2 regions of the Microbispora sp. NPDC049125 genome follow, and region 2 is predicted to be linked to the other one. Evidence: riboswitches for the same ligand, from Rfam matches in the RefSeq annotation. Region 2 holds a riboswitch; the other holds the start of a gene.
What was found. Region 2 has a riboswitch for cyclic di-AMP ahead of AB0B72_RS05075 (C40 family peptidase). Riboswitches for the same ligand answer to the same signal wherever they lie in the genome.
Positions count from the first base shown of each region.

Region 1: linked by a shared signal. The riboswitch ahead of AB0B72_RS35055 (glycoside hydrolase family 25 protein) and the one ahead of AB0B72_RS05075 (C40 family peptidase) in region 2 are both predicted to bind cyclic di-AMP.

Region 1 covers NZ_JBEZDW010000046.1:6,826-10,876, forward strand. The annotation lists gene AB0B72_RS35050 (DUF72 domain-containing protein) at 1-886, shown strand, start outside; cyclic di-AMP (ydaO/yuaA leader) riboswitch at 1,066-1,210, shown strand; gene AB0B72_RS35055 (glycoside hydrolase family 25 protein) at 1,223-1,984, shown strand; gene AB0B72_RS35060 (DUF2332 family protein) at 2,050-2,985, shown strand; gene AB0B72_RS35065 (PP2C family protein-serine/threonine phosphatase) at 3,019-4,051, opposite strand, start outside.
Region 2 covers NZ_JBEZDW010000003.1:183,251-187,301, reverse strand. The annotation lists gene AB0B72_RS05090 (Nramp family divalent metal transporter) at 1-181, shown strand, start outside; gene AB0B72_RS05085 (glycosyltransferase family 4 protein) at 236-1,417, opposite strand; gene AB0B72_RS05080 (hypothetical protein) at 1,534-2,397, opposite strand; gene AB0B72_RS05075 (C40 family peptidase) at 2,561-3,043, opposite strand; cyclic di-AMP (ydaO/yuaA leader) riboswitch at 3,195-3,356, opposite strand; gene AB0B72_RS05070 (NlpC/P60 family protein) at 3,669-4,051, opposite strand, start outside.

The DNA of each region.
Region 1 (4,051 bases), on a different contig from region 2:
CCGCGACGCCTCCACGCCCGAGGCCAGGCTCGGCTACTACGCCGGCCGCTTCCCCCTGGTGGAGGTGGACGCCACCTACTACAACCCGCCGGCCCGGCGTACGGCCGAGCTGTGGCGTGACCGTACGCCGAAGGACTTCACCTTCAACGTGAAGGCGTTCTCCCTGCTCACGCAGCATCCGACCCGGCCGGCGGCCCTCTACAAGGATCTGCGGGCCGCTGCCGGGGAGTCCAAGCGGACCCTCTACCTGCGTGATCTCCCTCCGGACGCCGTCGAGGAGGTGTGGCGCCGCTTCCTGGGAGCGCTGGAGCCGTTGCACGAGGCGGGGAAACTGGGCGCGGTGCTGTTCCAGTTCCCGCAGTGGTTCCCGCCGGGCGCCGCCAACCGGCGTTACATCCTCGAATGCCGGGACCGCTGCCTGCCGATGCGCGTCTGCGTCGAGTTCCGCAACGCCGCGTGGATGGACGGGGACACCCAGCGGGACACCCTCGGCTTCCTGGCCGGCAACGATCTGCCGTACGTGGGAGTGGACATGCCGCAGGGTCACCCGTCGTCGATCCCGCCGGTGCTGGCGGCCACCTCGGACCTCGCCGTCGTCCGGCTGCACGGTCACTCGGAGAAGTGGACGAGCCGGGTCATCGAGGAGCGGTTCGGATATCTGTACTCCGAGCAGGAGCTTCAGGGCTGGGCCGGCCGGATCGCGGAACTGTCAGAGGAGGCGGCGGCGACGCATGTGCTGACCAACAACTGCTGCGCCGACAACTCCCAGCGCAACGCCGCGCGGCTGGCCGACCTGCTGGAAGAGCGGGGCGCCGACGTCGTGCGGCCCGCGCCGCCGCCCGCGCCGGGAGAGCCGTATGCCGACGCCCCTCCCTTGTGGTCGTGATCCGCAGACCGACCTACGCGCTCGCCAGGCAAAGAGGTGTTTTGTCCTATTTACACCCTTATGGTGTTGTGTGTACCTTTGAGGGTAGTGGCGCGTGTAGCGATGCCCCCCACCCTCGCTTCCGCTGCCACTTTCGTTGCCCGGACCGCGCGCTCCGGCGGGACCTCCGTCCCGGCAGGAGTGCGCGGCCGCCGAATCCGCGTCTCGCGGAGCCGGGGACCCATCCTCTCGGGGTGAATCGGAGCGCCGGCCCAGGCTGCGCCCCGTAGGGCACTTCCTGCCCGAACCCGTCAGCTAACCCGGTAGGCGGCATGGAAGCAAGGAGTCAACACCTTCATGCCCGACCATCGCCCCATCTCGGCCGCTCCCTCTCCCAAGAAGCGGCTGAGCCTCTCGAAGAAGCGCCTCGGCGCCGTCATCGCAGGCGTGACCATGGCCATGTCGGTCGCCACCGCCACCCTCGTGCCCAGCGGCCCGGCGCACGCCGGCGGCGTGCCCGGCGGCCCCGAGCACACCGCCCCGTACACCTACGGCTCCGACGTCTCGGGCTACGAGTCTGACTACGACTGGGGTGCCAGCCGGGCACAGTTCGGAATCATCAAGGCCACCGAGGGCCTGGACTTCCGTGACCCCGCCTTCGCACGGCACTGGCGTGAGCTGGACAAGAAGGGCATCGTCCGGGGCGTCTACCACTACGGCCACCCCTCCAACGATCCCATCGCCGAGGCCGACTACTTCCTGTCGGTGGTGAACGAGCAGCCCAGCAAGCCCGGAGACCTGCTCGTGCTGGACCTGGAGACCAGTGACGACGAGTCCGTCGCCCACGTCAACAGCTGGGCGAAGGCCTGGCTGGCTCACGTGAAGGAGAAGACCGGCGTCACCCCGATGTTCTACAGCGGCTGGAACTTCGCCAACACCTACGGCTACGGCCTGCAGCAGTACCCCTTGTGGGTGGCTCACTACGGCAGGGCCCAGGGGGACGTCACACCGCCCGCCGACTGGAAGACCTGGACGATCCACCAGTACACGGACACCCCCATCGACCAGAACGTCTCTTCCCTGACTCCCCGCCAGCTGCGCGCCCTCGGCCGCCGCTGAGCCCGGGTGCAGGCCCGGGTCCACTTCTGGTTCGGCGCGCCGGCCGTTCGGGTCATCATGGGGACATGACGACCGCCGAGAGCTACGCCGAGTTCGCCGCGCGGGAGGCGCACGGCGTGTCGCCCGCCTACGAGCGGCTGTCGCTCGCGGTCTCCCGCGACGACGAGGTGCTCGGGCTGCTCGGCACGCTGCCGCCGGCCAAGCGGCAGCCGAACCTGCTGTTCGGCGTCGTACGGCTCCTCGGCGGCCCGGTCGAGGATCCGGCCGCCTTCCACGACTACACGGTGGCGAACTGGCCGGCGATAGAGACGGAGATGCGCACCCGGGCCACCCAGACGAACGAGGCGGGGCGGTGCGCTGTGCTGCTCCCGCTGCTGGCCGCGCTGCCGCAGCCGCTCGCGCTGCTGGAGGTCGGCGCGTCCGCCGGGTTGTGTCTCTACCCCGACCGCTACGCCTACCGCTACGGCGACCACCTGGTCGGCTCCGGCGAACCGGTCCTCGAATGCGCGGCGACCGGAGTGGCGCCGCCGGCGGGCGTGCCGGAGGTGGTGTGGCGGGCCGGCCTGGATCTGAACCCGCTCGACGTGACCGACCCCGCCGACGTCGCGTGGCTCGACGCCCTCATCTGGCCGGAGCACGCGCACCGCCGCGCCCGGCTGCGGGCCGCGGCGGCCGTCGCCGCGGCCGAGCCGCCGCTCCTCGTGCGCGGAGACCTGGTGGACGACCTGCCGGCGCTGGCCGCGCGGGCGCCGGCGGGCGCGACGCTGGTGGTGTTCCACACCTCCGTGATGTACCAGGTGCCGGCGCCGAGGCGGGAGGCGTTCGCCGAGGTGGTACGCCGGCTGCCCGGGCACTGGATCGCGAACGAGGCCCCGGGCGTGATGCCCTGCGACGGGCTGCCGCGGCCGCCGGGGGAGGCGCTGCACAACGTGCTCGCACTGGACGGGACGCCGCTCGCCTGGACCCGGGGGCACGGGCAGGCGATCGTCTGGTTCGGGTGACGCCGGCGCGGTGGGCCACGGCGACCCGCGCGGTCAGGGAGTCAGCTCGCCGGCGTCCGTACCGTGCCATTCGACCAGCAGCACGGTGGCGTCGTCCTGGAGATGGCCGCCGTGGTAGTCGAGGACGCTGTGGATCAGGCGGCGCAGCGTTTCCGGCACCGGCAGGGCGTCGGCGTTGTGGCGGATGATGAAGTCGACGAAGCGGGTGAGGCCGAACTCGCGGCCCTGGCTGCCGCGGGCCTCGGTGATGCCGTCGGTGTAGAACACCACCCGGTCGCCCGGCTGCAGTTGTTCGTGGCACAGCGTGACGGGCAGGCCGAGGTCCAGCCCCATCGGGTGGGCGGGCGGGCAGCGCAGGGTGGTGATCCTCCGGCCGTCCCTGATCACGACCGGTGGGTGATGGCCGCGGTTCACCCAGCTCAGCACACCGGTGGAGATGTCCAGATCGGCCAGGATCGCGGTGACGAAGCGGGTGGCCCGGCCGAACTCGCCGATCAACGTGCGTTCGACCGCCTCGCTCGTCTCGACCAGGCCGGCTCCCCGGCGGCGGTTGTTGCGGCAGGCGGCGACCGCGAGGGAGGCGGTCAGCCCGGCGGAGACGTCGTGGCCCATCGCGTCGAAGATCCCGAGGTGCACGGTGTCGTCGTCGATGGCGTAGTCGAAGGCGTCGCCGCCGACCTCGTAGGCCGGTTCCAGCGCGGCGCTGATCACCACCTGCTCGCAGGCGAAGGCCAGCGGCGGCATCAGCTTCCACTGCATCTCCGCGGCCACGTGCATCGGCCGGGTGCGCACCAGCCGGGGGTATGAGTCGCTCAGAGAACGCTTGCTGGCCACGAGCAGCGCGATCACCGACGCCAGGGCTCTGAGGTCGTCCTCGGCCTCCGGGCGGGCGTCAGAGGAGCCGACCCTTAAGACTCCGAGCCGTTCCGTGCCGTCCAGCAGCGGCACCCACCAGCAGCGCGGCTCGTCGCCGGTGCGGGGCCGTTCCAAGATCCGGGTCTCCTGGAACGCGCGCCCGGCCAGCGTCGCGTCGATCCTCAGCTCGGCCGTCTGCGCGTCCTCGTCC
Region 2 (4,051 bases):
CCAGGTGGCGCTGTCCTTCGGCATCCCGTTCGCCCTGGCGCCCCTCGTGGCGTTCACCGGCAGCCGCAAGCTGATGGGCGGCCTGGTCAACCGCCGCTCCACCACCGCCATGGGAGTGGCGGTCGCGACCGTGATCAGCGCGCTCAACGCGTTCCTGCTCGTGCAGATCTTCACCGGCTGAACCGGGCGTCCGGCCGGGCGCGCGCCGCGCTCACACCGGCCTGCCGCGCACCCCTCAGACCGGCCCGGCCGCCGGGCCCTCGTCGCGGGACGTCATGTCGAGGAGCCCGGCGAACCGGGTGGCGACCCGGTCCCACCGCCACTCCTCCTCGATCCAGGCCCGGCCCCGCTCCCCCATCGCCCGGGCGCGCACGGGGTCGGACAGGAGCCCGGCCAGCGCCTCGGCGACGGCCGTGTGCGAGGTGCCGTCGACCACCAGGCCGGTCTCGCCGTGCCGTACGGCGTCGGGGGCGCCGCCCGATGAACCGGCGACCACGGGAAGCCCGGTCGCCGACGCCTCCAGATAGACGATGCCGAGGCCCTCCACGTCGAGGCCGCCCACCCGGCTGCGGCAGGGCATCGCGAACACGTCGCCCGCGTCGTAGTACGACGGGAGGGCCTCCCACGGGACCGAGCCCGTGACGACGACCGAGCCGCTCAGGCCGCCCCGGGCCACCGCCCTTTCCAGCCCCTGACGGGAGGGGCCGCCGCCCACGAGGAGCAGCGCGGCGGAGGGGACCCGCCGCAGCACCAGGGGCCAGGCGCGCAGCAGCATGTCCTGGCCCTTGCGCGGGACGAGCCGGGAGACGCACACCACAACCGGGCGGTCCCCCAGGCCCAGGGACCGGCGCACCCCGTCGCCCCCCGCCCCCGGGTGGAAGACGGCCGTGTCCACGCCGGGCGCCAGCCGTACGAGCCGGGTGCCGGGGATCACCGGCGCGATGCGGCGCCGCGTGTACTCGCCCAGGTAGGTGACGACGTCGGCGTCCCGGCCGATACGGCGCAGCAGGCCGCGCGCGACCGGGAGACCGGCCCACGAGGCCTCGTGCCCATGGGTGAGCATGACGACCCGGGCCGCTCCGGCCCGCCGCATGACGGGGGCGAGCAGGCCGAGCGGCGCCGCGGCGCCGAAGACGACCGTGCCGCCGTCCTCGACCAGGCCGGCCGCCCGCCGCGCGACCCCCCGCGTCGGCAGCATGAGGGAGGAGGGGTGCCTCACCACCTCGTACGGCTGACGCGCGTCGAACTCCTCGCACCCCTTCCACCGGGGGGCGTACACCACGACGGAGCCCGGCGGGCGGGACCTGGCGAGCCCGTGCACGAACGCCTGGATCCCTCCCGCCCTGGGCGGGAAGTCGTTGGTGACGATCAGAGTGCGCTTCGCCGCCCCCACCCCCTCGCCCTCGTCCCGGCCCACGGTCCCGTCCGCCTGCGGCTACCCGGGGCGGACGGCGTGATGCCGGCCGGGTCCGATCACCGGCCCACGGAATTGTCCCAGCTCGCCGGCGCGGCGCGGCCGGGACCCCCGCGCCGCTACGGCGAGGCCAGTTGGTCGAGCACGTAGGCCCGCCAGGAGCGGGTCAGCTCCGCCTCCGTCATGCCGAGCGTGCCACGCAGGGCGGCGTCCAGGCCCGACGCCGCAGCCGCGCGGTAGAGGGCGACCAGCCGCCGCTCGCCGAACCGCCCGGCGACGTACCGGCAGGCCAGCCATGCGGCCTCGTACGCCTCGGCCCGCCGTACCGGGCCGGCGTCGAAGTCGGCGCGTACGGGAAGCTCCCGGGGCGCCGAGCCGGCGCGCACGTCCGCGGCCAGCTCGGCGGCCACGGTGGTGACCGGGAGCCCGCTGCCGAGGTAGCCGGCGTAGTCGGCGAAGCCCTCCACCAGCCAGACCGGCATACCAGGGCTGACGGCCGCGCCGGTGGCGAGATGGGTGAGCTCGTGGGTCACGACGATCCGGCGGCCCGCCGCCGACAGCCGGGCGAACCCGGACGGCTCGACGATCACACGGTCGGCACCGGCGAGCGCCGCCATGCCCTCCACCCTGGCCGGTGCGGCCAGCTCGGCCGCCTGCTCCGCCGTGCGCGGGACGAGGACGACCGCGTCGACGGGCCGTCCCCAGACGCGGGCGACCGTACGGCTCGCGTCGTCGGCGAGCGCGGCCAGCTCGGTGACGAGCCCTCTCGGATTCCCGATCACCACGGCGTGCTCGCCCCGGGCGACGAACGCCCCCGTCCACAAGGAGGGACGCTCGGCGGCGATCGCCCGGGCCCGGGGCAGCAGCATGTCCCGCGGGCCGGATCCCGGCACCCCCGCCAGCAGCGTCACCGCCGCGACGAGCAGGGCCAGGGTGCGGGAGGCCCCGGCACGCTGAGCGACGGCCTGGCGGGTCTGGCTCACGTTCCTCACCTGGGAGGTCGGGGGCACGAGGCTAACAGACCCCCTGACGCGGGAGCGCCGCGCCGGACGAGGTCCGGCGCGGCGCTCCTGTGGAGGTCACCTGATTCCGAGGTCCACGGCGGACGCACTGGGGACGCACGGGGGACGCACGGGGGACGACGGATCAGGCGCCGGGGCGTACCGCTCCCACGAAGGTGCGCTTGCGGTAGGAGTCGAGCGGGTCGATCCTGACCCGCGCTCCGGAGTGCGGAGAGTGGATCATCTTGCCGTGCCCGACGTACAGGCCCACGTGACCGCCGCCGCTCGTGAAGACGAGGTCGCCCGGCTGTAGAGCGTTCCAGGAGACTTTCTTCTTCACGCCGCTGCGCATGGACCACGTCGTGCGCGGAAGCTTGACGCCCGCCTTGCGCCAGGCGTACTGGACCAGGCCCGAGCAGTCGAACGCCCCCGGGCCGGTGGCTCCCCACCGGTAGGGGGCGCCGATGCGACTCTTGGCCGCGGTGACGGCTCGCCGAGCCTTGGCCCGCTGGAGTGCGGCCCTGCTCAGCTTCCTCACCTTCCTCTTCGAATCGGCCTTGGCCGCCTTGGTGGACGACTTCGAAGAGGCCGTACTGGAGGCCGCTCTCGCGGTGGTCTCCGTGGTCACCTTCGTGACCGTAACTGTCAGCGAATCGCCCGTATCGGCCGCCGCCGACTGGGTGCCGAAGGCTCCCACGGACGCCGACAGAGCGGCGGCGCCGAGGGTGATGCGGGCAAGGCGAGACAGACTAGCGGGGGTGGTAGACAGGATTGCTCCTCGGTTCTTCCGCTGGCGCCTACCGGGTTAGCTGACGGATTCGGGCGGGGAAGTCGCCCTACGGCGCGTGTCGCGCCGATTCACCCCTGACCTCCGCTTGAGAAGGTCGATTGGTTCCCCGGCTCCGTGCCTCCTGACTGCACGGACTCGGCAGGTCACCGCGCCCAGGGGCCCTCTGCAGGGGGTTTTCTCGTGGCGGCGTCGGTGACGTTTCGGTGGAGGTGCCAGGTGGGCCGGCCGGGTGGCCGTGCCCACCGCGACGAGCACTCGTGCTGTCGCGGCCCAGAAGCTACCGAGCCGGACCGGCTTTCCGCAAAGCCTCAACCGCGGATAAAGATCCAATAACGGCCAACAATCGGACAAATCCGCAGGTTACTCATGTAACGAAGAGGTAAATGTGACTCTGCTCACAACGCCCGCATCAGGGCATGGCTGACGCAACACAGGTAACAGAACTAACCCCGCCAGGTAACCCTCAGGGGCGTACGGCCCCGATCGCGTGATACTCGGAGAGACTGACGATCTTCACGACGTCTCCGGTCTGCGGGGCGTGGACGACCTTGCCGTTGCCGGCGTACATGCCCACATGGCCGTACCCCGCGTGGAAAAGCAGATCCCCCGGCTCCAGGGCGTCGAGCGACACTCTGCGGCTCGCGCCCCACGCCCACTGCTCGTAGCTCGTCCGCGGCAGGTTGACCCCCGCCGCCGCCCACGAGCCCTGCACGAGGCCGGAGCAGTCCCACGCCCCCGGGCCGGTCCCCCCGTAGCGGTACGGCTTGCCCACCTGCTTGTAGGCGAACTGCAGCGCCGCCAGCGCGTTGCCTGACGCGGGGCCGCTGTAGACGACGCCTGGGCTGT